Regions from separate parts of the Microbacterium sp. P03 genome, predicted to be linked through region 3. Evidence: predicted binding sites of a transcription regulator. Region 3 holds the regulator's gene; each other region holds the start of a gene.
What was found. The regulator HrcA, encoded in region 3, represses chaperone genes, less so after heat shock. The targets are predictions, from matches to a motif close to TTNGCACTCGNNNNNNNCGAGTGCNAA.

Region 1: the regulator HrcA is predicted to act here: its motif matches at 1,585-1,611, upstream of groL (chaperonin GroEL).
Region 2: the regulator HrcA is predicted to act here: its motif matches at 4,581-4,607, upstream of groES (co-chaperone GroES).

Annotation. Positions count from the first base shown of each region.
Region 1 covers NZ_JBIGIM010000001.1:597,749-608,146, reverse strand. The annotation lists gene groL (chaperonin GroEL) at 1-1,533, opposite strand, end outside; gene ACFXOO_RS02925 (cold-shock protein) at 1,727-1,927, opposite strand; gene ACFXOO_RS02920 (LytR C-terminal domain-containing protein) at 2,064-2,663, opposite strand; gene ACFXOO_RS02915 (DUF3263 domain-containing protein) at 2,699-2,968, opposite strand; gene ACFXOO_RS02910 (DUF2332 family protein) at 2,999-3,994, opposite strand; gene msrB (peptide-methionine (R)-S-oxide reductase MsrB) at 4,080-4,487, shown strand; gene ACFXOO_RS02900 (nitroreductase family protein) at 4,505-5,026, shown strand; gene ACFXOO_RS02895 (DMT family transporter) at 5,035-5,985, opposite strand; gene ACFXOO_RS02890 (hypothetical protein) at 6,010-6,243, opposite strand; tRNA gene ACFXOO_RS02885 (tRNA-Thr) at 6,609-6,684, opposite strand; gene ACFXOO_RS02880 (DsbA family protein) at 6,731-7,714, opposite strand; gene ACFXOO_RS02875 (ABC transporter ATP-binding protein) at 7,962-9,065, shown strand; gene ACFXOO_RS02870 (DUF4032 domain-containing protein) at 9,138-10,398, shown strand, end outside.
Region 2 covers NZ_JBIGIM010000002.1:50,156-60,553, reverse strand. The annotation lists gene ACFXOO_RS07580 (ABC transporter ATP-binding protein) at 1-657, shown strand, start outside; gene ACFXOO_RS07575 (ABC transporter ATP-binding protein) at 654-1,457, shown strand; gene ACFXOO_RS07570 (ABC transporter substrate-binding protein) at 1,591-2,868, opposite strand; gene rarD (EamA family transporter RarD) at 3,032-4,015, opposite strand; gene groES (co-chaperone GroES) at 4,189-4,497, opposite strand; gene ACFXOO_RS07555 (Hsp70 family protein) at 4,717-6,321, shown strand; gene ACFXOO_RS07550 (LuxR C-terminal-related transcriptional regulator) at 6,326-8,908, shown strand; gene ACFXOO_RS07545 (IniB N-terminal domain-containing protein) at 9,025-9,996, shown strand; gene ACFXOO_RS07540 (hypothetical protein) at 10,000-10,398, shown strand, end outside.
Region 3 covers NZ_JBIGIM010000001.1:1,420,878-1,431,275, reverse strand. The annotation lists gene ACFXOO_RS06900 (ExeM/NucH family extracellular endonuclease) at 1-2,076, opposite strand, end outside; gene lepA (translation elongation factor 4) at 2,282-4,135, shown strand; gene ACFXOO_RS06890 (DUF1990 family protein) at 4,145-4,795, shown strand; gene hemW (radical SAM family heme chaperone HemW) at 4,795-6,012, shown strand; gene hrcA (heat-inducible transcriptional repressor HrcA) at 6,092-7,132, shown strand; gene dnaJ (molecular chaperone DnaJ) at 7,185-8,306, shown strand; gene ACFXOO_RS06870 (16S rRNA (uracil(1498)-N(3))-methyltransferase) at 8,311-9,048, shown strand; gene ACFXOO_RS06865 (HIT domain-containing protein) at 9,106-9,453, shown strand; gene ACFXOO_RS06860 (PhoH family protein) at 9,509-10,398, shown strand, end outside.

The DNA of each region.
Region 1 (10,398 bases), 820 kb from region 3:
GAGTCCGGCGATCGATGCGGCGTTCTGCAGCGCCGAACGCGTCACCTTGGCGGGGTCGATGATGCCCTGTGCGAACATGTCGCCGTACTCGCCGGTCGCGGCGTTGAGGCCGTGACCGATGGGCAGACCTGCGACGGTGTTCGCGACGACACCGGGCTCGAGGCCCGCGTTCAGAGCGATCTGCTTCAGGGGCGCCTCGATGGCGACCTTGACGATGTTCGCGCCGGTCGCCTCGTCACCCGTGAGCTCCAGCTTGGCGAAGACGACCTTGCCTGCCTGGATGAGCGCGACGCCACCACCGGCGACGATGCCCTCTTCGACGGCAGCCTTCGCGTTGCGGACGGCGTCCTCGATGCGGTGCTTGCGCTCCTTGAGCTCGACCTCGGTCGCTGCGCCGGCCTTGATGACGGCGACCCCACCGGCGAGCTTGGCCAGACGCTCCTGGAGCTTTTCGCGGTCATAGTCGCTGTCGGTGTTCTCGATCTCGCGACGGATCTGGGTCACGCGACCTTCGATCAGCGACGCCTCGCCGGCACCCTCGATGATGGTCGTCTCATCCTTGGTGATGATGACCTTGCGAGCACGGCCGAGCAGGTCGACCGTGGCGTTCTCGAGCTTGAGGCCCACCTCTTCGGTGATGACCTGGCCTCCGGTGAGGATCGCGATGTCCTGCAGCTGCGCCTTGCGGCGGTCGCCGAAGCCGGGCGCCTTGACGGCAGCCGACTTGAAGATGCCGCGGATCTTGTTGAGCACCAGCGTCGCAAGAGCTTCGCCCTCGACGTCCTCGGCGATGATGAGGAGTTCCTTGCCCTCCTGGATCACCTTGTCGACGATCGGCAGAAGGTCCTTGATGTTCGAGATCTTCTGGTTGGCGATCAGGATGTAGGGGTCTTCGAAGACCGCTTCCTGACGCTCCGGGTCGGTGACGAAGTAGGGGTTGATGTACCCCTTGTCGAAGCGCATGCCCTCGGTGAGCTCCAGCTCGGTGCCGAAGGTGTTCGACTCCTCGACGGTGACGACGCCTTCCTTGCCGACCTTGTCGATGGCCTCGGCGATGAGCTCGCCGATCGTGGGGTCAGCGGCCGAGATCGACGCGGTCGCGGCGATCTCTTCCTTGGTCTCGACCTCTTTGGCGCTGGCGAGCAGTTCGTCCGAGATGGCCTTGACGGCCTTCTCGATGCCCTTCTTCAGCGAGATGGGATCGGCGCCGGCCGCGACGTTGCGCAGGCCTTCCTTGACGAGCGCCTGGGCGAGCACGGTAGCGGTCGTGGTTCCGTCACCGGCGACGTCGTCCGTCTTCTTGGCGACCTCTTTCACGAGCTCCGCGCCGATCTTCTCGAACGGGTCGTCGAGCTCGATCTCCTTGGCGATCGAGACGCCGTCGTTCGTGATCGTGGGGGCGCCCCACTTCTTCTCGAGCACGACGTTGCGACCGCGGGGGCCGAGCGTCACCTTGACGGCGTCAGCCAGGATGTTCAGGCCACGCTCGAGACCGCGACGGGCCTCTTCGTCGAAAGCGATGATCTTTGCCATGTGTATGTCGTCCCTCCCGGACCTCTGAGGTCCGGACGTAGCGAATGGTCTTTAGCACTCAGATGACCCGAGTGCTAATTCCATTCTGGCACTCGACCAGTGCGAGTGCAAGCCACGGGAGAGGATGCCGCCTCCCGGCGTGTCGGACGACGCAGGGCGCAGCATCCATCCCTCGAAGACGGGGTGCGGCCGATCAGACGACGCGGACGGACTCGGCCTGCGGGCCCTTCTGGCCGGCGCCGACGGTGAACTCGACGGCCTGTCCTTCCTCGAGCACTCGGAACCCCGACATGTCGATGTTCGAGTAGTGCACGAAGACGTCCTGGCCATCGGCCACGGTGATGAAGCCGAAGCCCTTCTCGGCGTTGAACCACTTGACGGTGCCCTGGGTCATGCGAATCTCCTGTTGCTGTGCGACAGGGTCATCGTATGGCGGGATTCCGCGCCGAAACGGCCGGTCCGGGCACTGTTGACACGCGTGCATCGAACTGTTTACCGCCGCGAAACACCGACCGCATCCGGCCGGTGGATCAGGGCGTGGGCGTGACGCTCGGCGGGTTCGAAGAGCGGTCGAGGCCGATGACCACCGCGAGCTGCTTGGCCTGGCTCTCGTCGACGTCGCCGGTGCCCGCATCATCCAGCGGCTGGTAGGCGGCACTCTGCTCGAGCACCGCGCCGCCGATGACCTGTGCGAGACCCGCCGCGGCGGCCTCGTCCGACGGGAAGGCGTAGTAGATGGTCGTGGTGGGGAAGTCCGTCGTGGATGCCGAGCTGGCCTGCACCGCGTCGCCCGGCCACCCGGCGGCGACGATCGTGTCCTTCATGGTCGTGGCCAGTCCGTCTTCGCCGGTGGCATTGAGCACGATGACGGAGTACGTCGTATCGATCACCGGGGTGACCGAGGGCAGCGGAGCGACCGTCGGCGCGGGGGTCGGGAACAGCGTGACCCTGCCCGACGCGAGCAGTGTTCCGAAGATGCCCAGCGCGATGAGCACGACCGTGGCGACGGCGGCCCAGAGGAAGACCACCCATCCGCGCATGTGCGGGTTCTCGGCCCGATGCGCACCGACGCGCCCCGAGTCCGAGGGAAGGTCATCGAAGCGGTCCTTGGGGTAGGGCGATTTCGACACCCCCCGATGCTACCGGGCCGTGCCTGCGCGCCCGATCAGCCGTGCCGCGAGGCGGGGGCGCCACCGAGCGCGGTTCGCGCGACGCCCGCGTCGTGCCGGTTCTGCCGGATGCGCCGCAGGCGCTTGACCAGCATCGGGTCGTACTCGAGGGCGTCGGCGGTGTCGAGCAGGCGGCCGAGCAGCTGGTAGTACCGAGCCGGCGAGAGCTGCAGCTCCGCCCGGATCGCCTCTTCCTTGGCGCCCGCGTGCCGCGTCCAGGCGGCCTCGAAGTCGAGCATGGCGCGATCGCGGTCGGTGAGGGGCACGTCTTCACGGTAGACCGGAGCGCCCTCCGATCACGCGCGCCACTCCACGAACCCGCCGAGTGGGTCGACCGCGGCGAGCGGCACACCGTCGAGGCCCAGGACGAACCCGTGACAGCGCGACGCATCGATCGCCGGATGCCACTCGGAGTGGAGGGTCGGCGGGTCGATCGTCACCCACCGCGCGGGCAGGGAGCGAACGGCGTCGATCAGTCTTCCCCGTCCCTCGCGGGGGATGTGCGGGAGCACCCCCGGGGTGGTGATCACCAGCGTCGCCTGTCGAGGAGCCTGCTCGGCGACCGCCTCCAGCACCGCACGGTCGGTGGCATCACCCCGCACCAGCAGGGGCGGGTCGGATGCCGCGACCTCGAGCGCGGCGTCGATGCGGGCTGCTCTCCCCTGTTCGCCGGGCCACGCCAGGGTCGTGAGGAAGCGGCGGTCCGCGGCATCCGCGGCGTCGAGGGGATGGAGGTCGATGCCGGCCCGCCAGACCACCTCGGGCATGCGCAGCGTCGGCAGCCGATCCCCGCGCAGGTCGCACTCCAGCGTCACGCTCGACGCTCCGTCGGGCGGGTCGAGGCAGGTGACGGCCGATCCCCGCTCGGAAGCGGTGTAGCGGTACGAATAGCGGTCGGGGTAGAGGCAGAGTCCCGCGCTGGCCCCGATCTCGAGGAGCGCCAGCGGACCGTCGATCGCGGCGAGGGCGGGGAGGAGCGCCGCGCACCGGAGCGGCTCGTTCGTCTGGAGGCTGCGGCGACCGCATTCCGCGATCAGGGCGTCTGCGTGCCGGCGCAGCCACTCCGCCCAGGCCGCGTATTCCTGTTCCGGTGCACCGAGCAGGCGCGACACCGCGAACACGAGCGGCGGCTGCCGGTGTGTCGGCGCGATCCGGGCGATGATCCGCTGTACGTCGACATCCCGGGCGACGCCGTCCGCCCACTGCGCATACAGCTCGGACCGGCCGGGTGCCTCCGCCTGAGCGAATCGCTCGTAACGGGCGGCGACGTCGGCCGCGGCATCCGTCTTCATCTGTCCATTCTCACCGGCGATGCCGAGCGAGCGCGCCCGAGACCTGCCGCGCGTCGGGTTGAATGGAGTGTCAGAAGGAGACGTGATGGCTTATTCGGTGAACAAGAGCGATGACCAGTGGCGGGCGGAGCTCAGCCCGGAGCAGTATGCCGTGCTGCGCCAAGCGGGAACGGAGCGCGCCTGGACGGGCGAGCTGCTCGACGAGGGGCGGGCGGGCCTGTACACCTGCGCGGCCTGCCATGCCGAACTCTTCCAGAGCGGCACGAAGTTCGACTCGCACTGCGGGTGGCCGAGCTTCTACGAATCGGTCCGGCCCGAGGCGGTCGAACTGATCGAGGACCACTCGCACGGGATGCTGCGCACCGAGGTGCGCTGCGCGAACTGCGGTTCGCATCTCGGCCATGTCTTCCCCGACGGCGTCGGCACGCCCACCGGCGACCGCTACTGCATGAACTCGCTGTCGCTCGACTTCGCGCCGGAAGAGTCCGCGTGAGCAGTGCTCTGGAGGCGATGCGGAACCGTCGCTCCTGGTCGAAGGTGACGGATGCTGCGCCCACGAGCGATGAGCTCGCGACCTTCGTCGCCGCGGCCGGTCGTGTCGCCGATCATTCGTCGATGAAGCCGTGGCGCCTCATCGAGCTGCGCGGGGCCGACCGCGACCGCCTCGGACGCGCGATGAACAAGGCGGAGGGCCGCAAGGGTGCATCCACCAAGCCCCTTCGGGCACCGCTGCTGATCGCAGTGGTCGGCAGCTACCGCCGCACCGACAAGGTGCCCGAGTGGGAGCAGGAGACGGTGCCTTCGGGCGTCGCGCACATGCTGAGCCTCCTGCTGGACGAGGCGGGATGGGGCGTGTTCTGGCGCTCCGGCCATCACACCCGCTCCAAGGCCGTCGCGAAGGCCCACGGCTTGAAGAAGCACGAGAAGCTCCTCGGCTGGCTGTACGTCGGCGGCAAGCCGCCGATGAAGCGGGAGGGTCGCCGCAAGACCGTCGACCCGCATCAGTTCCTGTCGCGGATGCCGCACGACTGACGTCTCCGTCACCGCCGCCGCGCTCGGCGCCAGGGGACGGCGGCGACGACCACGCCCACCAGGGCAACGGAGACCATGGCGATCTCGGTGACGAGTCCAGGGCTCGCCACGGCCGGCCAGACGGCGTCGAGCACCACCGCGGTGAACAGCTGGCCGACGACGATTCCGAGGGCGAGCAGCAGAACTCCGGTGTATGCGACCAGGGCGGCTGACAGGAAGATGTAGACGACGCCCAGGGCACCCCCGGTGTAGATCCACGGTTCCGCGGGGAGCGCGCGCGGCGGGCCGACCACGGCCACGTGGATCACCGCCACGACGACGAGGATCACTGTTCCGCCGAGGAAGTTCACGAACGTGGCCGTGATCGCGGTACCCACACGGGCGCGAAGTCGCCCGTTCGTGGCCTGCTGCCAGGCGACACCTGCCCCGACGAGGAACGGCAGCACCAGCATCCAGACGGGCACCGCGTCACCCGCTCCGCCGGCGAGCGAGATGGCCACCGCGACCAGGGCGAGCCCTCCCCCGACGACGCGTGGGAGGGTGACGGCCACCGCTCCTCCGGGTCCGTAGCCGAGACGGTCCAGGGTCAGGCTGCAGACGACCTGACCCGCGACGTAGCCGACGGTGAACAGCGATACCCCGATGACGCCGACGGTGAGGCCCTGCGTCGCGACCGTGAAGGCGCCGGCCGCGCCTCCGGCCAGCATCCACGAGGGGATGCTGCGGGCGCGGACACCCGCGACGAGACGCTGCAGGCCCGCCCTGCCCTCCGGAAGAAGGGCCGACAGGACGGCCACGATGACCAGCCCCGACCCGAACGAGATGGCCGCCGCCACGAAGCCATCGCCGAGGCGGAGCCCCAGCTGACCGTTCACCCGCGCCTGCGCGGCCGTGAGCACTCCGATGAGCACCGCACCCGCAACGGCGAGCCAGGCGGGATGGCGGACGGCGGTGGGCACCACCCCATCCTGCCGTGCGGCCGCCTATGCGCTGGCGACGGCGGCGTCCTGTGCGGCGCCCAACGTGGCGAACCACCCGAGCGTCGCCGGTTCCCGGCTGAAGGCGATGTATCCGCCCTCGGCCGCCACCACATGCCCGATGACCTTTCCGGACAGCGTTCCGGTGTGCATCCCCGGCTCGGGCGACGTCCAGAGCGGCCGTTCGGCTCCGCGTCGCCACGACCCCAGTTTGATGTTCGTGTCAGCTTTCGCGCGCACGAGATACCCCCATATCGGCTGACATCCCCAGTTCCAGTCAGCTGAATGGAAATATAGCGAACAAGACCGGTCGTTGTCACACCCTGGGGAAACGCTGAGCCGAAGATGAGGCGGCATCGCGTCGTCGCATCGGGAGGACGGTCCGTCCTGCGCGTCGGCTCACCCAGACGACATGCAAGACGGACCGGAGTCCGCAGGCTGAGCGGCGACCCGACGTGGCCGATCAACCGACGAGGGATCGTCTGCTGACTCTGCCGGCGCCTCGGGGGAAGGCGACCGGTGCGCTCACGGTAGGCAATCGTCGGATTTATCTCACGGGTATTGACAAGCGTCCCGCAGAGCAGGAGCGATACACCGCATCGATGTGGAGCCGACTACGGGACTTGAACCCGTAACCCCCATATTACAAGTATGGTGCGCTACCAATTGCGCCAAGTCGGCAGAGGACCGAGTCTAACGGTCCGCGACGCTCCGCCCCGAAAGGGGCTCAGCTCGACGGGGTGGGCGTTGCTGTCGGCGAGACCGACGGGGTCGGCGTCGGGGTGCTGTAGTACGAGTCGCTCGCGATCGTGAGGACGAACTGCGCGAACTCCTTCGGATCGTTGAGCGCTCCCACGTAGGGCGTACCGTTCACGAGGACGGTAGGGGTACCCGTCAAAGAGATGTCATCGGTGTCGGGCAGTCCGTCGAGCGCGCGATCGGTGGCGTTCCGGGCCCACACGGCGTAGGCCTCGTCCTCGATGCACTTCTGCACGTCCTTCGCCTTGTCGGAACTGATTCCGCTCGCGATGGCGAGCGTCGCCAGATCCTGGTCGGTCGGCCCGTCGGAGTCGACGTCCGGCTGTCCTGCGAGCAGAGCGTTGTTGTAGGCGAAGAACGTGTCGGGCGCGTGGGTGGCGACGCAGGCAGCCGCACTGGCGGCACGCAGGGAGTACTTCGTGCCGTTCGACTTCGCCGAGAGCATCGCGACCGGGTAGTACGTCAGGGTGGCGGCATCCTGCCCCACCCATTTGGCCAGCTGCTGCACGTTGGCCGCCTGGAACTCCTTCGATCCGACGGACAGGTAGTCGACGTACACGCGGATGTCGACCATGCCGCGGGTGGCCGTCGGTGCAGGGGTGGCCTCGGCGGTGGCCTCCGCAGCGGCCGGAGTGGGCGTCGGCGTCGGCGTCTCACCGGCGGCGGGTGCGCCACCCCCCACGCTCGTCGTGACGCCGGCCACGGATGTCACGGCGAAACCGTCGCCGGAGCCGCTGACGGGCTGCAGCACGGGCTGCGAGCTCGCGGATGAGAACGCCCACGAGACGACGACCGCCGCCACCGCGACGACGGCGACCACCCCGATGATCAGCGAGGCCCGGCCGAGCAGACGCGCTCGGGACTGCTTGGCCTGCAGCTGCTGCGCCTTCTCGCGCACCGCGTCACGGCGGTCGCTGGGGACGGGCACATCTGTGGGATCGTCGCTCGACATGGAACCTCTTGGAGAAATGGGCCGGTATTCCGGCGGGCCGCATGGGTGAGGCGGTCTCTCCGATGCTAACCAGGCAATCTGGGAAATGCCCAGACGCTCCCGCGGGAAAAGCCGCGGATCCGCCCGGCGGCTTGTCAGGCTGCCGTGCCATAATGATCGAGCGTCCAATGATGGGCGTGCGGGCTGCGGTCCGCTCATCCTCACTACGGATCGTCCGGCACGTACCTGCCGGTGAAGGAGAACAATCATGGCGTCCGTCACATTCGACAACGCAACCCGCCTGTACCCCGGAGGCACGCGTGCCGCGGTGGACAAGCTCAGCCTCGAAGTCGCCGATGGCGAGTTCCTGGTGCTCGTCGGCCCGTCCGGCTGCGGAAAGTCCACCTCGCTGCGCATGCTCGCAGGTCTCGAGGAGGTCAACTCCGGTCGCATCCTCATCGGCGACCGCGATGTCACCGACATCCCCCCGAAGGATCGCGACATCGCGATGGTCTTCCAGAACTACGCGCTGTACCCGCACATGACAGTGGCAGAGAACATGGGCTTCGCCTTGAAGATCGCCGGCGTGGGCAAGGAAGAGCGTGCCTCCCGCGTGCTCGAAGCCGCCAAGCTGCTCGACCTCGAGGAGTACCTGACCCGCAAGCCGAAGGCCCTCTCGGGTGGCCAGCGTCAGCGTGTCGCCATGGGTCGCGCCATCGTCCGCCAGCCGCAGGTGTTCCTCATGGACGAGCCCCTGTCGAACCTCGATGCCAAGCTCCGCGTGCAGACCCGCACGCAGATCGCATCGCTGCAGCGCCGCCTCGGTGTCACGACCGTCTACGTCACGCACGACCAGACCGAGGCGCTCACCATGGGTGACCGCATCGCCGTGCTCAAGGACGGTCTCCTCCAGCAGGTCGGAACGCCCCGCGACCTGTACGAGAAGCCGCGCAACGTCTTCGTCGCCGGCTTCATCGGCTCGCCGGCGATGAACCTGTTCCCCGCAGCCCTCACCGAGGGTGGCGTCGTCTTCGGCAACGGCAACGTGCCCATCGAGGCGGACGTGCTCGGCAAGGCCAACGGCTCCGAGGTCACGATCGGTGTGCGCCCCGAGGACATCGTCGTCGGCCCGGCTGACGGCAAGGGTCTCAGCGTGGTCGTCGACCTCGTCGAGGAGCTCGGCGCCGACGGCTACCTGTATGGTCACGCAGAGCTGAACGGCAAGCGCACCGACATCGTCGCGCGCGTCGACGGTCGTCGTCACCCGAACGCCGGTGACACGGTCATCCTGGCCGCCGTGCCCGGACACGTCCACGTGTTCGACGCCGAGTCGGGCGAGCGTCTGACCGACCGGGCGATCGCCGCGGCCTGATATTCGATCGACGGCAACGGCGCGGGTGGGTCACAGACCCACTCGCGCCGTTGCCGGTTAACGGGAAGAAGCATGTCACCTGACGCACTGAGCATCACCGCGAGTTCCTTCGATCCGGACCTGCTGACGCTCCCCTGGCCCACCCCCCTCGGCGAATGGCCGTCGAGCGAGATCGTCTTCCTGCCGAAGGGACTCTCCCGCCACCTCGTGCGCTTCTCGAGCCTCGCCGGACGGGTCATCGCGGTGAAGGAAACGACCGAGGAGATGGCACGTCGCGAGTACGACATGCTCGGCAACCTCGCTCGACTGGATGTTCCGTGCGTCGAACGCATCGCCGTGATCGCAGGACGGACGGATGCCGCGGGGACGGTGCTGCCCGCAGCGCTGGTGACGGCGCACCTGAAATTCTCCCTCCCGTATCGCGCGCTGTTCACCCAGGTGCTCCGGCCCGACACGGCGACCCGTCTGGTCGACGCCCTCGCCGCTCTTCTCGTACGACTTCACAACGTGGGCTTCTTCTGGGGCGACGTGTCGCTCTCCAACACCCTGTTCCGCCGAGACGCAGGCGCGTTCGCGGCCTACCTCGTCGACGCCGAGACTGGGGAGCTGCACGAAGGCGGCCTCACGCCCGGGCAGCGTGCTCACGACCTCGACATCGCCCGCACCAACATCGCCGGGGAGATCATGGACCTCGAGGCGGGCGGACGACTCGAGGGCGGAGTCGACGCAGTCGCCATCGCCGACGGGATCATGTCGTCCTACGCATCGCTCTGGGCGGCGCTGACGGATCAGGAGACGTTCGCGTCGGACGAGGCCTGGCGCATCACCGAGCGCATCCAGCGGCTGAACGGACTCGGCTTCGACATCGACGAGATGTCGATCCAGTCGACCGCCGACGGAACGCGCGTGTCGATCCAGCCCAAGGTGGTCGACGCCGGGCACCACCAGCGTCGACTCATCCGACTGACCGGGCTCGACGTCGAGGAGAACCAGGCCAGACGGCTGCTGAACGACCTCGACGAGTTCCGCGCGCGCATCTCACGGCTCGGCTCCGACGAGGAGATGGTGGCCCACGAATGGCTCACCCGCGCATTCGAACCCGTGGTCAAGGCGATCCCCTTCGACCTGCGTGCGAAGCTCGAGCCCGCCGAGGTGTACCACCAGGTGCTCGAGCACCGGTGGTACATGTCGCAGGCTCGAGGACGCGCCGTACCCCTGGCCGAAGTGCTCACGTCGTACATCGACGATGTGCTGCGACACCGTCGCGACGAGGCGACCGTCATGGGCCCACCCACCGAGACGATGTCGATCCCGATGATCACGACGGGTTCCG
Region 2 (10,398 bases), on a different contig from region 3:
TTCCAGCTCACGAAGGCGCTGTCGCTCCTGACCGTCCTGGAGAACATGAAGCTCGGCGCCACCGGCCAGCGGGGCGAGCGGTTCTGGACGAGCTTCATCCCCGCCTTCTGGCGTGCGCAGGACACCGACATCGAAGACAAGGCCCGCGACCTGCTCCGTCGGTTCAAGCTCGACGCGAAGGAGGCCGACTTCGCGGCCTCGCTGTCCGGCGGTCAGCGGAAGCTGCTCGAGATGGCTCGTGCACTGATGAGCGATCCCACCCTGGTGATGCTCGACGAGCCCATGGCGGGTGTCAACCCCGCCCTGACGCAATCGCTCCTCGACCACATCCTCGACCTCAAGGGACTCGGGATGACGGTCCTGTTCGTCGAGCACGACATGCACATGGTGCGCCACATCGCCGACTGGGTGGTCGTGATGGCCGAGGGACGCGTCGTCGCCGAGGGCCCGCCCGACATGGTGATGCAGGAGAAGGCCGTCATCGACGCCTACCTGGGCAGTCACCAGGACGTCGACCTCGGCATCATCACGGGACGCCATGAGGGCGTCGTCGACGCCGAGGCACAGCAACTGCTCGCCGAGATCCAGGAGGCCGAGCGCGAGTCCATCGCCGAGGCCGGTGGCAGCACGAACGCGAAGCAGGAAGAGGCGAAATGAGCGAGTCCGCCCCCCGATCGGGAGCACCCGCCGAGGTCGACCACGCGGGCGTGCGCTCCGTGGCCAAGACGGACGACGTCGTCGTCGAGGTGAAAGACCTCGTCGCCGGCTACCTGCCCGGCGTCAACATCCTGAACAACACGAATCTCATCGCCCGCCAGGGTGAGCTCATCGGCATCATCGGCCCGAACGGTGCCGGCAAGTCGACGCTCCTCAAGGCGATCTTCGGACTGGTGAAGGTGCGGGGCGGTGACATCACCGTGAAGGGCGAGAGCATCGTGGGCCTCAAGGCCGACAAGCTCGTGAAGCGCGGTGTCGCATTCGTGCCTCAGACCAACAACGTCTTCCCCTCGCTCTCGATCGAGGAGAACCTGCAGATGGGGCTCTACCAGAACCCCAAGATCTACACCGAGCGTCTGGAGTTCGTCACCGGCATCTTCGCCGAGCTGGGCAAGCGTCTCAAGCAGCGCGCGGGATCGCTCTCGGGCGGCGAGCGTCAGATGGTGGCGATGTCGCGCGCACTCATGATGGATCCGTCCGTGCTGCTGCTCGACGAGCCGTCGGCGGGCCTCTCCCCCGTGCGCCAGGACGATGCGTTCATCCGCGTCTCCGACATCAACAAGGCCGGCGTGACGACGATCATGGTCGAGCAGAACGCCCGCCGCTGTCTGCAGATCTGCGACCGGGGCTATGTCCTGGACCAGGGTCGCGACGCGTACCACGGCACCGGTCGTGAGCTCCTCAACGATCCCAAGGTCATCGGCCTGTACCTGGGCACCCTCGGCGCCGAGGACGAGTAGGTCCACGACGAAAAAGGAGGAGCGGATGCCGAGGCATCCGCTCCTCCTTTTCGTCGGCTCTCGACGTCGGTCGAGGACGGGCTACGCAGAAGGGCCCCGGATCGCTCCGGGGCCCTTCGTCATGCGGTTGCGCTCAGTTGATGCGCGTGTGCGTGTTGTCGGCACCGTACTGGAAGACACCGATCGTGGCCTCCGTCGGGTCGCCCGCGTCGTCGAACGCCACTCCGCCGGAGTATCCGTCGTAGTCGGGCACGTTGCCGGCGTTGATGATCGCGGCGCAGTCGGCGAAGTTCTCGCACTTCTCGCCGTCACCGGTTCCACCCGAGACTTCCTGCAGCTTGCCGGCGATGTCGGCGGCATCGGTCGACCCGGCCGACAGCGAAGCCAGTGCGAGGAGCACGACCGCGTCGTAGGACTCGGCTGCGTAGGAGAAGTCCTCCAGCGCGGCGTTGCCCTCAGCCGTCCAGGCGGTGTTCAGTCGCTCCTGGAAGTCGTCCGAGAGGACCGGGCCGGGCGTGGTGCCCTTCGCGCCCTCGAGGCTGACGCTGACGTCTGCACCCCACTGCTTGAGGTTGCCGTCGACGAGGTAGAAGTTCGCGGCATCCTCACCCGCGTTGACCAGCAGCGGCGCGATGGTCGCGAACTGGTCGAACGTGATCAGGACGATCGCGTCGGGCTTCGCCGCAGCGATCGTCGCCACCTGGGCGTCGAAGGATGCGTCGCCGTCGTTGTAGGAGGCCTCGGCCACGACGGTGCCGCCGGTGGACTCGAAGACGTCCTTCACGACGCCGTACAGACCGGTGCCGTAAGCGTCGTTCTGGTAGATGATGCCGATGTTCTTGTGACCGTCCTCGGCGACCAGGTTGCCGAGCACCTCGCCCTGGAGCAAGTCGCTGGGAGCCGTGCGCCAGTACAGGTTGTCGTCATCCCACGTCGTGAAGTCGGGCGACGTGTTGGCCGGCGAGAACGTGATGATGCCCTCGCTGACGTTGCTGTCGAGGAAGAGCTTGGTGACGCCCGACGAGGCGGCACCGATCATGGCCGAGACGCCTTCGCTCTGCAGCTTCGGGACGGTGGTCTCGAACGCCTTGTTGTCGGCATCGCCCGAGTCGCCGAAGGTGGCGTCGATGGTGACGCCGGCTGCGGCCTCGTTGACCTCGTTGATGGCCAACTGCACGCCGGCCTCTTCGGGCGGGCCGAGGAATGCGAGGCTGCCGGTCTGCGGCAGGACGGTGCCGATCTTCAGGGTGAGGTCCTCCGCGGGTGCTCCTCCGGACGAGGAGGGCTCGGCGGCGGTGCCTCCGCCCGCGCATCCTGCCAGAACGAGGGCGCTGACGCCGGCAATGGCGAGACCGCCGATCACCGCTCGGACGCGGGATCGGGAGGCGTTACCTCGGGTAAAAACGCTCATGGTGCTCCTTGCTGTGTAGAAACGCGGGCAGACTTATGCGTTTGCCCAGTGTCCCCAACCTAACCGCGGTAGGGTCTCGGCGATGTTGCCGTTCGTTAACGGTTTGTAACGCCGTCAAATCGTTATGAGGCCTGGGTCCGCGGCATCCGGAAGCCGCGCTTGCTCACACGACGGCGGCGACGTCCGAGGCCCCCCGCGCACGGCGGGAGAAGATGACGGAATCCGCGCTCAGCAGGATGAGCGCGAGCCAGACGAGCCCGAAGCCGACCCACCTCTCGGGTGTCATCGGCTCGCCCTGCACGAAGGCGCCGAAGATGAACTGCATGATCGGGGCGATGAACTGCAGCAGCCCGATGACGGTGAGGGGCACGCGACGCGCCCCCGCGGCGAACAGCAGCAGCGGGACGGCCGTGACGACCCCGGTCAGGACGAGCAGGATCGTGTGCCCGAGGGAGACGTTGCCGATCGTCAGGCCCGTCGTCGCGCTCACCGCGATGAGCTGCACCACGGCCACCGGGGCGAGCCACACCGTCTCGAGCGAGAGACCGCTGACGGCGTCGACCGCGGGCCCGATCCGCTTCTTCACCAGTCCGTAGAGACCGAACGAGAACGCGAGCGAGAGGGCGATCCACGGGAAGGAGCCGTACCCGACGACGATCACGATCACCGCGACAGCGGCCAGTCCGATCGCGATCCACTGGGGAACGCGCAAGCGCTCGCGGAGCACGAGCACCCCGAGCAGCACCGTCACGATCGGATTGATGAAGTACCCCAGGCTCGTCTCGATCACGTGCCCACTGAGGGTGCCGATGATGAAGACCTGCCAGTTGACGTAGATGAGCGCGCCTGCGACGGCCGTCCAGCCCAGCAGGCGGCGGTTGCGGACGATACGCCCGAGGGCCGCCCACCCCCGCGTCACCGTCAGCAGCAGCACGCAGAAGACGAGCGAGAACAGGATGCGCCACGCGACGAGCTCCCAGGGGCCGGTCGGCGCGAGGATGACGAAGTAGAGCGGGAGGAAGCCCCACAGGAGGTAGGCGCCGAACGCATACACGCCTCCCAGCGTGCGCTGGCGTGCGGCCTCCGCCTCGCTGTTCGAAGGGACATCGGATGCCGCGGCGGGGGTTTCGGCATTCTTCGAGGTCACTCATCCACCCTAGGACCGAGCGGGGTCACGACCGCCGTCGAGGCCGGGTCGAGGCATCCGTCGCCTGCCGTTCAGCCGCGCAATCCTGCCACCGGCGGATACCCCGTCTGCCTTCAGGACGAAAGAAGGGCCCGGATGCCGAAGCATCCGGGCCCTTCTCGAAAAAGATCCGATCAGCGGACGACGACCGCCAGCACGTCGCGAGCCGAGAGCACGAGGTACTCGTCCGCGCCGAACTTGACCTCGGTGCCGCCGTACTTGCTGTAGATCACGCGGTCGCCGACGGCGACGTCGATCGGAACGCGATTGCCGTTGTCGTCGATGCGACCGGGGCCGACGGCCACGACCTCGCCCTCCTGGGGCTTCTCCTTGGCGGTGTCGGGGATCACAAGACCGCTGGACGTGGTCTGCTCCGCCTCGACCTGCTGGATGACGATGCGGTCCTCGAGCGGCTTGATGGAAACCTGAGTGGAAACCGACACGGTCTACCTCTTTCTTGAAACCTGGAAACTAAGACTGGTTAGCACCCTCACCCTGAGAGTGCTAACCCCAGTCTAGGGAACAGCTGGCACTCATGCAACGCGAGTGCCAATCTCGGTCGCACTCCAATCCGAATCCGCGCCGACGCCGAATCGCTGGTGTAGGCAAAGGCGCTGCCCCCGTGGCGCCCGGCCTGCGAGCAGGATCGACTGGGGAGTCGGATGATGACAGCGCCGTACTATCTGGCCGTCGATGTGGGCATGAGCCGCACCGCCGCCGCCACAGCCCGCTACGGCGCCGATCGCGCCGTGCACGTCGATGGCTTCCCGCTCGGCAGGCACCTCGCCAGCGCTCCGACGGCCGTTTTCGTCGCGGAGGGCGAGTTGCTGTTCTCGGATGCCGCGATCCGTCGGGGCATCGTGCAACCCGAGCGACTCGTCCGCGAGTTCACGCGTCGCATCGGCGACGACGTTCCGATCCGCGCGGGCGATCAGCGGTTCACCCCCGAGCAGCTCTACGCGCGGACCGTCGCCTGGGTGGTCGACACCGTGTCCGAACGCGAGGGGCGCGAGCCGTCCGGGGTGGCCGTCACCGTCCCGCTCGGGTGGGGCGATTATCGGCGCGAGCTGGTCCGGGACGCCCTCTCACGCGAAGGATGGCGCGACGCCGTACTCTTCACCGAGCCGGAGGCCGCGGCCCGTCACTACGTCGCCGAGCGCCCTCTGGCACGTGAACGAGTCCTCGCGCTCTACGACCTGGGCGGGGGCACCTTCGATGCGGCGGTGCTGCGCGTCGGGAACGGTCATGTGGATGTGCTCGGGCAGCCACAGGGCCTCTCCTCTTTCGGCGGCGCCGATCTCGACGACGTCGTGGTCCGGCACGCGGTGCAAGCGGCCGGGCTGACTGCCGCCGACCTCGGGGACGACCGGGAGTCGCGGATGGCCCTCACTGCCCTCCGGCGCGAGTGCATCGAGGCCAAGGAATCGCTCTCGTTCGATTCCGAGGCGGTCATCCCGGTGATGCTCGGCGGACGCTCGGTGACCGTCCGGCTGACCCGCTCCGAGTTCGAGGACATGATCGAAGCGGGCATCGTCGACACCGTGGATGCTCTCGCCGAGGCGATCGCGGGCTCACAGGTCGCTCCGGCGGAGATCGAGGCGGTCCTCCTCACGGGCGGATCCTCGCGCATCCCGCGTATCGCACAGCTGCTCTCCGAACGATTCGATCGGCCGATCGCCGTCGACAGCGACCCCAAGGCGATCATGGCCCTCGGGGCCGCACGGATGTGCGCCGAGATCGCGACCGCACGCGAAGCTGCCGGCGACGCGGCATCAGACTCCCCCTCGATCGGGGATCCCGACCGATCCACTGCCCATCACCACGGCACGTCGGCGCGCCCGCCCAGACAACGGCGTGTGCTGTTCGGCGGCAGCCGGCCGGCACGCGACGCGGCGGCGGATCGGCCTGCGGCGCCCGAGGCAGACCGTGAAGCGCCCGAGGACGCGGTGCGGGAGCGCCCGTCGCGGATCGGGCGGATCGTCACCGTCGCCGGTATCTCGGCCGGGGCCCTCGTCCTGGCCGGAGGTATCTTCGTCTCGCAGACGCTGGGCGACTCCGGTGCGCCCGAAAGAACATCGCCGAGCGTCAGCGACAGTCCCGCGGTGACCGTCGACGACCCCGCCGCCGGTGACCCGGCCGACGAGGCGGCCGACACCGATCCCGCACCCACCACGACGAACCCCTCGTCCCCGCTGCTGACGCCCGCCCCCGACAACGACGTCGTCGTGGTGTTCCCCCGCACCGACGCCGACGGAACGGACCGGTGATCTCATGTCCCTGAATACCGAAACCGCTCTGCGCATCGCCGACACTCCCCTGCTCTGGACACGTCTGGCCCGCGCTCACGTGGACGGCATCGCCGCCGGCACCGCCCCCTCCCGGGCGCTGGTGGTGGGCCCCGCCGGCTCGGGCAAGTCGCGCGTGATGCGACACCTTCGCCGCGCTCTGACCGCCCAGGGCACCGCGACGTCGCTGGCGCGCGGCGAGTCGGACATCGCCGCCGTTCCCGCCTCGACGGTGCTGATGATCGACGATGCCCACCTGCTCACCCCCGCCCAAATCGCTGCCGTGCAGAGCCGCACGGGCGATCCGGCGGCGGCTGTCGTCATCGCCACCCGACCCGGGCCGCTTCCGCCGACCCTGCAGCAGATCGCGGACACCCTCGAGCGGGCCCAGTCGGCGATCGTCCTCGGCCACATCTCCCGCAGCGATGTGCAGGTGCATCTGGAGGAACGGGATCGACGGATGCCTCGCGCCTGCGTCGACGACATCCTCGCGCTCACCGGGGGGATGTCGTGGCTGGTCGCCGAGTCGCTGTCCGTCCATGACAGCGGGGAGTGCGCAGGCGACGGCGCGCACGGAGCCATCGGCGATGCGCTGCAGGACGTCATCGCGCACCGCCTGCGCGCCCTGGACCCGGCGACGCGCGCCGTGGTGGAGGCGGTCTGCACCGCCCCCGACGATCACTCCCCGTCCGTCGCGGCCGACGACGCTCTGCTCGGGTCGGCCTACGCGGCTGGTCTCCTGCTCCGCAGCGGCCAACCCGTTCCGGCCGTCCGCGCGGCGGTGCGTGCCACGCTGCCGCTCGATCGGGTCATCGCGCTGTATGCCACCGTCGCGGGCGACTCCGCCCACGAGGCATCCGTCCGCCAGCTCCTCGGAGGTGTGCGCGATCCGCGGGTGGCCCGCGTGCTGCAGAGCCACGCCGACGCCGCTCGGCAGAACGACCCCGTACGAGCGCGCGAGCTGTACCGCAGCGCACGCGACGCCGGCGCGGACGCCGCGACGGTCGCGATCCGCCAGGCGCAGGTGGAGTGGTCGCTGGGCCGGATCGACGCGGCGAGCGTCTTCCTGGACGGTGTCGCGATCGCCGCCGAACACCCCGACCACGACCGCGCCGCCGATGTGGGCGCGGCGATCTGGGCAGCGCGCGGGCTCATGCCGATGAGCGACGCGGTCTACCGCTCCTCGGTCCCCCGCACAGCCGAGACGTCGGCTCGCGCCGCGATCGTGGCGCTGGCGGTGGCGGACCGCGGTGCGCTCCTGTCGGACGCAGTGGCTCCGCCCGCGCAGACGATGCCGTCCACGCTGACCGTCGCGATGGACCTGCTGACCCGCGGCATGCGCGAAACACTCACCGGCTCGGCTCACGAGGCCCTGCACGAGCTGGTGCGCGCGGCCGAGATGTACAGCGCCTCCGGCAGCTCCGACGCGATACCGGAGCTCCCCGCCGTCATCGCGGCCGTCGCCGCGCTGAACGTCGGCGAACCGGACGTCGCTCACTCCGTGCTCGATCAGGCCGTGCACAGCGGCCACGGCGGCGCGTGGGCGTCGCGGCGCCTCCTGCTGTGGCGGGCGTGGGTCGCCCTCCAGCAGGAGCGCGCTCACGAGGTCGAGACCGCGCTGCAGGCGATCGTGCCCGAGTCGCGCTCGCTCGATCCTCGCGAGAAGCTGCTGCTCGACGCACTGTCGGTCGCGATCGCGCGGCGCTACCACGACTCGGCGGCGCTCGCGTCGGCCTGGCGTGCTGCTCGCGAAAGCCTGCTGCGGGCACGCTTCGACGTGTTCAGCCTGCTGCCGCTGGGCGAATTCGTCGTGGCCGCCGCCCGCGTCGGCGACGTCGACCGCGTCCGGCCGCACTTCACGCAGGCGTGCGCGCAGATCGAGCGACTCGGGGCACCGCCCCTGTGGTCATCCCACCTGCATTGGGCCGGAATCCAGCAGGGAATCCTGCGTGCCCGTCCGTCCGACCTCACTCCCCATGCCCGCGCCCTGGTTGCGGCCGCCCCTCACAACCGGCTCGCCGCGATGATGGCGCAGGCCGGTCGCGTGTGGACCGCCGTCCTCGCGGGGTCCGTCGACGTCGAAGCGATCGAGACCGCCGCGCTCGGCCTCGGCACGGTCGGCCTCGCATGGGACGGCGCTCGCCTCGCAGGGCAGGGCGCCGCGCGCACCGAGGACAGGCGGGAGATCTCGCGCCTCCTCGCGTGCGCCCGACAGCTGCACCCCCGCGACGAAGGACGTCCCACCGCGCTGGAAGACACGGGGCCCGCGCCGGTGTCGGCTCAGCCGCGTGCGCACAGCGACCTCAGCACCCGCGAACTCGAGGTGGCGGCCCTGGTCGTTCAGGGAAAGACGTACGCCGAGATCGGAGCATCCATCTTCATCTCGCCCCGCACCGCGGAGCACCACATCGCCCGCATCCGCCGCCGTCTGGGGGCGACCAACAGATCCGACCTGATCGCCAAGCTGCGGCCCGTCCTCGAGGAGGCGGGATCCGAAGAGCGGGACGAGAGCGCGGCTGAGTCGTCGACGTCGTCCGCCGAGCCGCGCCGCAAGCGGGCCTCGGCATGACGCCTCCCTCCTCAAACCCCTAGTCCCCCACCGCCTGATGCGGGGGTTACCCCGACGCGCGGCGCACGTGCCACCACCTACCGTCAGAAGAAGTTCTACACATTGAGGAGCCGAGCATGAGCCTTACGCTCGCAACAGTCGCCGAAGCCCTGATCGAATTCATCCTGAGCCTGCTGCGCGACCCCGTCGCCGCCGCGGAGTTCGACGAGGATCCGGATGCCGCGCTGCTGCACCGCGGACTCAGCCACGCCACTGCGGCGGATGTGGCGGCCGTGGCCCCGGTCGTGATCGAGCGCACCCAGGTCGTTCAGGTCGCCGTGCCCAAGGCGGTGTACGTGCGCTCCGAGTCGCACGACTCGCACGACAATCCCGTCGTCCGTGAGATCAAGCAGGTCACCACCCACTTCCAGTGGGTCGATGACCGCGACACGATCGTGGACCAGTCGGTCAACCAGAACATCTGGGCCGACGGCGATGTCACGCAGACCTTCGACAACGAAGCCACGGTGGCATCGGGCGACGAAGCGATCGCCGCCGCCGGTGATGTGGACGTCGACAAGACGCTCGATCAGTCGACGACCATCGATGCCGACGGCAACGTCAACATCGGCAACGACACCGATGTGTCGGTCATCGAGGACTCGCTGAACGTCGACACCGACGAGGCGACGACGGACGACGACTCCACCGACACCGACGTCGACGGGTCGTTCAACGACGACTCGACCACGACGACCGTCGACGGGTCGCTGAACCAGGACACCGACGTCACCACCACGACCGACTCGACCGTCATCGTGGACGTCGTCGACGATCCCTCGCTCGACGCCGACCCGACGGTCGTGCCGGCCGACGGTGCCGCGCCGGCGGAAGGCGGCGAGGACGCGCCCATCGATGAAGCCCCCGCCGAGGAAGCCCCCGCCGAGGAGGCCCCCGTCGAGGAGTATGCCGAACCTGCCTCCGTGGAGGCGCCGGTCGACTCCGCGGCGCAGTACGCCGAGCTCGAGTCGGACGCCGACTCGACCGACCTGTACGGCAGCACCGACACGGTCATGGGCGACGAGCCCGCGGCCGACGACCAGTTCTAGGCCATGCGCCTGTTCACCCCCTCCCGGCACTCCGATTCCGGGGCCGTCGGCGAGCCGGCTGATGCGGACACAGCCGCGGAAGCCGGAACGCAGACCGATCAGACCGTGACGGATGCCGCCCCCGAAGCCGCGGCATCCGTCACCTCCTCGACCGCCGTGACGGGCGGCGCCGTTGCACAACCCGACGAGGGAAGCGGACGCAGCGTCGAGCGCGCCGCGATCCCCGCCCGGCCGCCGCTGCGCAGCACCGACGCCCCGCCGGTCCTCGTCAAGCTGCCACCGCCGTTCTTCGTCCGGGTCAGCCAGCTGTTCTGGATCGTCAGTCTTCTGCTGGGCGCGGCTGCCATCGTCTACATGTTCGTCATCCGGCAGGCGCAGCTCCCCGACATCGCGGAACTCGTC
Region 3 (10,398 bases):
CGACCCCTTCGACTTGAAGTGGTTCACGGCGAAGAGGAAGCGCTCGCCGCCCGTCGCCGGCCGGAAGACCTGGGCGATGGGCTCCCGCGCGTTGCCGAAGGCCTGATCGTCGGCGGACTGCGTTCCGAGGGCCCGGGATGCCCCGACCGGCGTCGCCGCCGCCGGCTGGTAGATGATCGCGTTGGTGATGACGTCCTGCTCCGACGCGTCGGGAAGATCCGTCGAGGACGGGATGAACGCCCACCGGGGCGCCCCGGCGGCGGCATTGAGGGCGGCCACGAGAGTCGCGGTCGCCTCATCGGGCGCCTCGCCGAGCGCGGCGGAGTTCTCGATCTCCATGAGCCCGACCACGTCGGCGTCGAGGGCGTTGATGGCTGCGACAATCTTCTGCTGCTGGCGCTCGAGGTCCCCGCTGTCCCACGCTCCGCGCTGGTCGCAGCCGCCGCTGACGGACAGGCCGTCACCCGTGCGGTCACGATACGCCGTGCACGTGGCGCTGTCGGTGCCGAGTGTCGTGAAGTAGTTGAGGACGTTGAATGAGGCCACCGACACGTCGCCGCCGACCGCCGCGGGCGCTGACGTGCGCGGGTTGGAGAACTGCACCCCGTCGACGCCGCTGCCGTCGCCCGCCACAGGCGCGGTCGGGTTGAACTTCCACACGCCATTGCGCTGATCGACGATCACCGGCGCCGTGAAGCTCGCGGTCGCGCCCACGACGAGCGGCTCGACGAGCGAGACGTACGGGGGAGTGAGCGCGCTGTTCGCCGCGGACAGGAAGTTCACGGATGCTCCGTCATCGAGCACCACGGCGCGTGCGGCGTTGTCGGCGGCCACTGCGGCGGCCTCCGCGGTGCCCGGACGCGCGACGTCGGTCGGCTGCCGCAGGGGCTGGTCGCCGAACGCGAGTCCCACCTCCCCGTACTGGTTGGTGGAGTAGGTGTTGCTCACGGTGTACGTGCCCTGCGGGGCGATGAGCATCGATTCGAGCGACTCGCGCTGGACGTCGGCGCTCGGCCACGCCACCGTCGCGGCGACCGGGGCCGCGGCATCCGCGATCTTCGTCGCTGCACCCGCGGCGACCGTGATCTCGGTGAGTCCGTTGAACTCGCTGACCGCTCCCGTGAGCTGGACGGTGTCGCCGACCGCCACCTCGGTCGCGGCGGGGGAGTAGATGAAGACGGCGTCCGAGGCGGTGTGCGTGGCGAGGTCGATCGCGCCGCCCGTACCCGGAGTCTGGATGACGTAGCCGTTGAAGCCGCCCGAGGGGTAGGAGGCCGTCACGACTCCGCTCGTGGTGACGGTCTCCCCGACGTACGGCGATGCGGCGCCGGTGCCCTGGATCTCGGCGATGGTCACCGGATCGGTCGGCTCAGGTTCGGGGTCGGGATCCGGGTCGGCCCCGATCCCCTGGGGCGTGGGGGCACCGGCGGTGAAGTCCGCCGCGTTGTCCGCGGTGTTCGCCGCCGCGGCGCTGCGGGAGATCGACGTCGCGTTGCCGGTACCGGGGGCGGCGGCCGAACCGGCGAAGTCGGTGGCGGCGCCCCAGCCCACGTAGTCCACGACCTGAGGGGCGGCAGCGAGGCCGGCGTTGCCGGAGAGCGCGACCTGATCGGAGACGAGGGCGACCTTGCCGCCGCTTCCGCTCAGCGGGATGGTGCCTTCGACGTCAGGGGAGAAGGCGGGCAGGGCGGTGTTGGCGCCGACGCCCTCGCCGATCAGCAGCGATGCTCCCGCCGGCAGGGTCACGCCGGTGAGGGCCGTGAGCTGCCACGACGAGCCGGCCGTCGAGGCGTACTGCACGCTCCACGACGACAGGGATGCCGACTCGGTGCCGACGTTGCGCAGCTCGATGAAGTCGCGGTTGAACGCGCCCCCGGAGTTGCCGCCGCCGCCGTAGACCTCGGTGATCACGACGTCCGCGTCGGGCGAGACCGCCGCGGAAGCCGCGGTCGGGGCGACCAGCCCGGTCACGATGAGCGCGCCGAGAGCGAGTCCCGCCGTCCACCGCCGCCCGGCTCGAGGATCGCGCACGGAAAAGGGATTGGTGGGGGGATGCACGGACGAAGGCTCCTTCATAGCGACGGCTTCATGAGGACGTCACGAACGCGACGTCGTTGTACTTTCGGATTTCGGACCCCAGTCGTCTCCCCGCAGACGACTCTCTCCGAGCCTCGTCGTTCGCGCAAGGGGACCTGCGGAACGACACGTGAACGTCACGCGAATGTCATGTCGACGCGGCCGCACCGTGCCGTGGCATCCCGCCGCGTAGAATCGACAGGACATGTCACCTCGCGCCCTCACGCCCCTCCAGCCGTCCGCGACGCCGCCCGCGCAGCTCCGCAACTTCTGCATCATCGCTCACATCGACCACGGCAAGTCGACGCTCGCCGACCGCATGCTGCAGATCACCGGCGTCGTCTCCGACCGAGACATGCGCGCGCAGTACCTGGACCGCATGGACATCGAACGCGAGCGCGGCATCACGATCAAGTCGCAGGCGGTGCGCATGCCGTGGGAGGTCGACGGCAACACTTACGCACTGAACATGATCGACACCCCCGGTCACGTCGACTTCACCTACGAGGTGAGTCGATCGCTGGCCGCCTGCGAGGGCGCGATCCTGCTGGTCGATGCCGCACAGGGGATCGAGGCGCAGACACTGGCCAACCTCTACCTCGCGCTCGAGAACGATCTGCAGATCATCCCGGTCCTCAACAAGATCGACCTGCCCGCCGCCGACCCCGAGAAATACGCACGGGAGCTCGCCAGCCTCATCGGCGGCGAGCCTGAGGACGTACTCCGCGTGAGCGGCAAGACGGGCATGGGCGTCGAGGAACTGCTCGACCACGTCGTCCAGCAGATCCCGTCGCCGCGGGGTGACCCGGATGCCCCGACCCGGGCCATGATCTTCGACTCGGTCTACGACTCCTATCGCGGCGTCATCACCTATGTGCGCATGATCGACGGATCGCTCAACCCGCGCGAGCGCATCCAGATGATGTCGACCCGTGCCGTCCACGAACTGCTCGAGATCGGCGTCTCCTCGCCCGAGCCGACCCCCACCAAGGGGCTGGGTGTCGGCGAGGTCGGCTACCTCATCACCGGTGTGAAAGACGTCCGCCAGTCCAAAGTCGGCGACACCGTGACGAGCGCCGCGAAGCCGTCGAAGCAGGCGCTGCCCGGCTACACCGACCCCAAGCCGATGGTGTTCTCGGGTCTGTACCCCATCGACGGCAGCGACTACCCGATCCTCCGCGAGGCCCTCGACAAGCTGAAGCTCTCGGATGCTTCGCTCAACTACGAGCCCGAGACGTCGGTCGCCCTCGGATTCGGGTTCCGCTGCGGCTTCCTCGGGCTTCTTCATCTGGAGATCGTGACCGAGCGTCTGGAGCGCGAATTCGGGCTCGATCTCATCTCGACCGCCCCGTCCGTGACCTATGAAGTCATCACGGACGACAAGAAGTCCTTCACCGTCACGAACCCGAGCGAGTTCCCGTCCGGCACGAAGATCTCCAGCGTCACCGAGCCGATGGTCAAGGCCGCGATCCTCGCACCCAAGGACTACGTCGGCACCATCATGGAACTGTGCCAGTCGCGGCGTGGCACGCTCCTCGGCATGGAATACCTCGGCGAAGACCGGGTCGAGATCCGCTACACGATGCCCCTCGGTGAGATCGTCTTCGACTTCTTCGACCATCTGAAGTCAAAGACCGCCGGCTACGCGTCGCTGGACTACGAGCCCAGCGGCGATCAGGAGGCGGACCTCGTGAAGGTCGACATCCTGCTGCAGGGCGAGCCGGTCGACGCCTTCAGTGCGATCGTGCACCGGGAGAAGGCGTACGCCTACGGCGTGCTCATGACCGAGCGCCTCAAAAAGCTCATCCCGCGTCAGCAGTTCGAGGTGCCGATCCAGGCCGCGATCGGCGCACGCATCATCGCCCGCGAGTCGATACGGGCGATGCGCAAGGACGTGCTCGCGAAATGCTACGGCGGTGACATCAGCCGAAAGCGCAAACTTCTGGAGAAGCAGAAGGAAGGCAAGAAGCGCATGAAGATGGTCGGCCGCGTCGAGGTGCCGCAGGAGGCGTTCATCGCCGCCCTGTCGGGCGACACGGAGAAGAAGGACGGAAAGTAGGCTTCGCCGATGCGCCGTGGGACCTTTCGAGACGAGACCGTCGATTACGCCGCGGTCGGGGCGACGCAGGCCCCCGACCTCATGCAGTACCCGCCCGAGCGCAGCCTCCCCGCGGAGGAGTCGTGGCGGATCGGCAGTGGTGAGCAGCGGTTCACCACCGCCAGCGAGGCGCTGCTGTCGTGGGATGCGCAACGCGGTGGCGGTCTCGAGCTGAAGGACGTGCGGCCCGCCGCCGGTCCGATGTACTCGGGTGTCAGTTTCGACGACGAGGGCAATCCGACCGCTCCCAGTCGCCTCGAGGTCGAGCAGCGCTTCGACGCCGACGGCACACCTTACGTCGGTGCGGGTTCGACCGTGCACCTCCGCGGGCGCATCGGCGGTCAGCGCGTCGACGCCGAGCTGCGGGTGATCTTCGCCGTGGAGGAACCGCGCAGAGTCGGATTCGCCCTCGGCACCGTGGGCAGCTCGGTGGTCAGCGGCGAGGAGTCGTTCATGATCGAGTGGCGCGGCAACGACGAGGTGTGGTTCACCGTGCGGGCTTTCGACGCGCCGATCGCGCTGGCCTACAAGCTGTTCCCCGCTCTCACGCGGCGGCGGCGCAAGGCCCTGTTCACCCGCTACCTCCGGGCGATCTCCCCGCTGTACACGACGCCCGGCTGATGGGCTCCGCTCTTCCGCTCGGCGATCCCGCACCCGCCGACGGCCGGCTGCCGTCCGGCACGCGCATCGATGCAGACACCGACTTCGGCGTCTACCTGCACGTGCCGTTCTGTCGCGTCCGCTGCGGCTACTGCGACTTCAACACCTACACCTCGACCGAACTGCAGGGTGCACGCCAAGACGAGTACGCCGACGTCGTCCTTCGCGAGGTCGACCTGGCCGCAGAGGTGCTGGTCGAGGCCGGGGGGCTGCGGCCCGCCACGACGGTGTTCTTCGGGGGCGGGACGCCGACGCTGCTGCCGGCGGGCGACCTCGCGCGCATGCTCGAGGCGGTCCGCGATCGGTTCGGGCTCGTCGCCGGTGCCGAGGTGACGGTCGAGGCCAATCCCGACACGGTCACTCCGGGCGTGGCATCCGATCTCGCGGCCGCCGGCGTGACGCGCATGTCCATCGGGATGCAGTCCTCGGTGCCGCACGTGCTGGCGGCCCTCGACCGCACCCACGATCCCGACAACGTGACGACAGCGGTCCAGTTCGCCCGCACCGCCGGCCTCGACGTCAGCCTCGACCTCATCTACGGCGCACCCGGCGAGAGCCTCGCCGACTGGCGCCACTCGCTCGAGACGGCCCTCGCGCACGAACCCGATCACATCTCGGCCTACGCCCTCATCATCGAGGACGGCACCAAGCTCGCCCGCCAGATCCGACGCGGAGAGGTGCCCGCACCCGACGACGACCTGCAGGCCGACATGTACGAGCTCGCCGACGAGCTGCTGGGGGCGGCGGGCTACGACTGGTACGAAGTGTCGAACTGGTCGACGGGCGAGCGCCACCGGTCGCGCCACAATCTCGCCTACTGGCGGGGTGCGGACTGGTGGGGATTCGGTCCCGGCGCGCACAGCCATATCGCCGGTACGCGCTTCTGGAACGTCAAGCATCCCGCGGCGTACGCGCAGCGGCTGGCGGCAGGCGAATCGCCCGCCGCGGGGAGGGAGCAGCCGGATGCCGCCGCCCGGTCGCTCGAGGACGTCCTGCTGCGCTCCCGCATCCGCGAGGGGCTGCCGATCGCGGATCTGCTCGGCGAGGGGCGTCATGCCGTGGCCGCGCTCATCGCGGATGGACTCATCGACGGCGCCGACGCCGTGCACGGACGCATCGTCCTCACCCTCCGCGGGCGGCTCCTCGCCGACGCCGTGGTGCGGGCGCTGACGGACTGACGCGCCTCCCATCCGTTGCCCGGGCGATCCGATAGAATTGGCACTCCAGACATGCGAGTGCCAGGCGGGAGGGGATGACATGGTCAGTGAGCGCGGACTGCAGGTCCTCCGGGCGATCGTGCAGGACTACGTCGACACCCATGAGCCCGTCGGCAGCAAGGCCATCGTCGACCGGCATTCGTTCGGCGTCTCCGCCGCGACGATCCGCAACGACATGGCGCTGCTCGAGGACGAAGAGCTGATCACCGCTCCGCACACCTCGTCGGGACGCGTACCCACCGACAAGGGCTATCGCGTCTTCGTCGATCATCTCGCCGAGCTCCGTCCGCTCACCCCGGCGCAGCGCGCGGCGATCGCCTCGTTCCTCGAGGGTCCGACCGACCTGGACGACCTGTTGTCGCGTACCGTGCGCGCCCTGACGCAGCTCACCGGTCAGGTCGCCATCGTGCAGTATCCCTCCTTCGCGCGGGCGAGTGTCTCCCATGTGGAGCTCGTCGCACTCGGCGCCGGGCGCATGCTCGTGATCGTCGTGACCGACACCGGACGGGTGTCGCAGCGACTCGCGTTCGTGCGGGAGGAGTTCGACGAGGCCGACATCGCGCGGCTGCGCCGCGGCATCGCCGACCTCGTCGTCGGACGATCCGTACGCGACGCCGCGCACCGCGTGGGGGAGATGCTGGCCGAAGAGACGCTGGGGCCCCTCGCGACCGACTCGGCGGCCCGGGTGATCGCGGCCGTCGTGGCCGAGGAGCTCGACGAGTTCCGTCAGGATCGCCTCGTCATGGCCGGTGCGGCGAATCTGGCGCGGCGCGAGTCCGATTTCCGCGGCAGCATCTACCCGCTGCTGGAGGCGATCGAGGAGCAGGTCACGCTGTTGCGCCTGATGGCGGAGATGACCGCGGACGAGCACGGCCTCGCGGCCAGCATCGGGCGCGAGAACGAGTCCTTCGGGCTCTCCGAGGCTTCCGTGCTCGCCAGCGGCTACGACTCCGCCCGAGGAAACGCACGCGTCGGACTCATGGGTCCCACGCGCATGGACTACCCGACCAATCTTGCGGCGGTACGAGCCGTCGCCGGCTATCTCACCCGGATGCTCGAAGACGACGACAACGCTCGCTGAGCAGCATCCGTGACGAACGATCCCCGCGTCCTGCGCGGGCAGGAAGGCGATTGTGGCTGACCACTACGAAGTCCTCGGTGTCTCGCGCGAGGCGACCCCCGAGGAGATCAAGAAGGCGTACCGCCGGCTGGCGCGCGAGCTCCACCCCGACGTGAACCCGAGCCCCGAGGCATCCGAGCGGTTCAAACTCGTGACCCACGCCTACGACGTGCTCAACGACCCCGAGCAGCGTCGTCGCTACGACATGGGCGGCGACTCGTCGCCGTTCGGCGGAGGTGGGGGCGCGGCGGGCGGGTTCGGCGGCTTCGGCGACATCTTCGAGACCTTCTTCGGCGCGGCCGGGGGTCAGCGCTCCGGGCGACCTCGCTCGCGGCGCGAGCGAGGTCAGGACGCCCTCGTCCGCGTCACCCTGGGCCTGGAGGACATCGTCTTCGGCGTCCACCGCGACATCGATGTCGACACCGCCGTGCTCTGCGAGACGTGCCAGGGGTCGTGCTGCCAGCCGGGAACCTCGCCCGTCACATGCGACATCTGCCACGGTGCGGGTCAGGTGCAGCGCACCGTCCGAAGCCTGCTCGGCAACGTCGTCACCAGCCAGCCCTGCGGTTCGTGCCAGGGATACGGCACGACGATCCCGTATCCGTGCGCCACCTGCCAGGGGCAGGGTCGCGTGCGCTCGCGCCGTACCGTGTCGATCGACATCCCGGCGGGCGTCGAGACCGGCCTGCGCCTGCAACTGCCCGGATCGGGTGAGGTCGGGCCGGCCGGGGGGCCCAACGGCGACCTCTACCTCGAGGTGACGGTCACGCCGCACGAGGTCTTCAGCCGAGACGGCGACGACCTGCTCGCCACGCTCGAGGTGTCGATGCCCGATGCCATCCTCGGCACGACCACGACGATCGAGTCGCTGGACGGCCCCGTCGAGCTCGAGCTGCGCGCGGGGGTTCAGGGCGGCGACGTGCTCACGATCAAGGGCCGCGGCATCACTCCGCTGCGAGGAAGCCAGCGGGGCGACCTCAAGGTCGGCGTGCACGTGGTGACGCCGTCGCGCCTCGACGCGAGGCAGCGCGCGATGATCGAGGACTTCGCGAAGAAGCTCAAGGCCCCGGCGCCGCACCTGTCGGAGTTCCACCAGGGGCTGTTCGCCAAGCTGCGCGATCGCTTCCGCGGCTGACCGCATGGTTCTGCACTTCCTCCTCGACACGGTCACGACGGCCCGCCCCGGCGATGTCGTCGCGCTGACGGGTGCCGAGGCGCACCATGCCGCCGCTGTGCGTCGGGTGCGCGTCGGCGAGGAGGTGACCGTCGGCGACGGTCGGGGTGCGTGGCTGACCGGCGCATGCGAGTCGGTCTCACCGCGCGAGGTCATCGTCCGCATCGCGGAGCGGACGGATGCCTCGCCCTCCGCGCCGCGCATCGTGCTCGTGCAGGCGCTGGCGAAGGGCGACCGCGACGAGCTTGCCGTCCAGGCCGCCACCGAGCTCGGTGTCGACGAGATCGTCCCGTGGCAGGCCGCGCGCAGCGTCGCGCGGTGGGAGGTGGGAAAGGCCGAGAAGGGTCGGGTGCGATGGGCGAGCATCGTGCGCGAGGCGGCCAAGCAGGCGCATCGCGCGTGGGTGCCCGAGGTCGCGCCGCTTTCGACCACGAAGCAGCTCGTGGCCCGCGCCGAGACGGCGCGAGTCCTCGTGCTGGAGCCCACGGCCTCCCGCGCCCTCACTTCGATGGACTTCGACGGCGCGGACGAGCGCGACATCGTCCTCGTCGTCGGGCCCGAGGGCGGAATCGCTCCGGAGGAGCTCTCCGCGCTCGAGACCGCCGGCGCCCGCGGCGTGCGCATCGGCGATGCGGTGCTGCGCACCTCGACGGCGGGCCCCGCGGCGATCGTCGTCGTGAGCGCCGCGATCCGCCGCTGGTGAGATCGGTCCGGACGACCGGAGCCAGCCGGGCTTTCGACGGCTCGGTAGACTGGCCCCATGAGCGAGCCGACGATCTTCACCCGCATCCTCGGTGGTGAGATCCCGTCCGAGATCATCGCGGAGACCGACAATGTGTTCGCGATCCGCGATATCGCCCCCCAGGCTCCCGTGCATCTGCTGGTGATCCCGAAGACATCGGAGTACCGCGACGTCGTCGAGCTGGCGGCGGGCGATCCGGCTCTCCTCGCCGAGGTGATCGCCGTGGCGGGCGACCTCGCGCGGGAGCACGCGAAGGGCGAGTTCCGCCTTGTGTTCAACACCGGCGCCGCTGCCGGCCAAACGGTGTTCCACGTGCACGCGCACGTGCTCGCCGGTGGACTGAGTGAAGAGAGTATCCGTGCCTGAGTCGTCCGAATCCCCCGACCAGTCGGTCGACACCGTCCTGGTCGACGGTGTCGCCATGGTGCAGCTCCTCGGCCCGCAGGACCGCTTGCTGAGGGTGGTCGAGGGAGAGCATCCTGATGTCGACGTGCACGTCCGCGGCAACGAGATCACCCTCACCGGCCCCGCGGCGGCCGTCGCGGCCGCCAGGTCCCTCGTCGACGAGCTCGTGGAGATGACCCGTTCGGGCCATGCGCTCGCACCCGCCGACGTGAGCACGTCCAGCCGCATCCTGCAGGGTGACGGCGTTCAGCGGCCGTCCGAGGTCATGGGAGAGGCGATCCTCTCGTCGCGCGGGAAGATCATCCGCCCCAAGACGCTCGGGCAGAAGGCGTACGTCGATGCGATCGACGAGGCGACGATCGTCTTCGGCATCGGTCCGGCCGGCACCGGCAAGACCTACCTCGCCATGGCCAAGGCCGTGCAGGCCCTCCAGCGCAAGGAGGTCAGCCGCATCATCCTCACCCGACCCGCCGTCGAAGCGGGGGAGCGCCTCGGCTTCCTTCCGGGCACCCTGACGGACAAGATCGACCCGTATCTGCGACCGCTGTACGACGCCCTCAACGAGATGATCGACCCGGAGATCGTCCCCAAGCTGATGGCCAGCGGCACGATCGAGGTGGCACCCCTCGCCTATATGCGCGGCCGCACCCTGAACGACTCGTTCGTGGTCCTCGACGAGGCGCAGAACACGACGCCCGAGCAGATGAAGATGTTCCTGACGCGACTCGGATTCGGCACGCGCATGGTCGTCACCGGCGACATCACTCAGGTGGACCTGCCCCAGGGCACCTCCGGGCTGCGCCTCGTCACCCGCGTGCTGTCCGACGTGGACGACATCCACTTCGCGTATCTCACGAGCGATGACGTGGTGCGGCACACGCTGGTGGGTCGCATCGTCGACGCCTA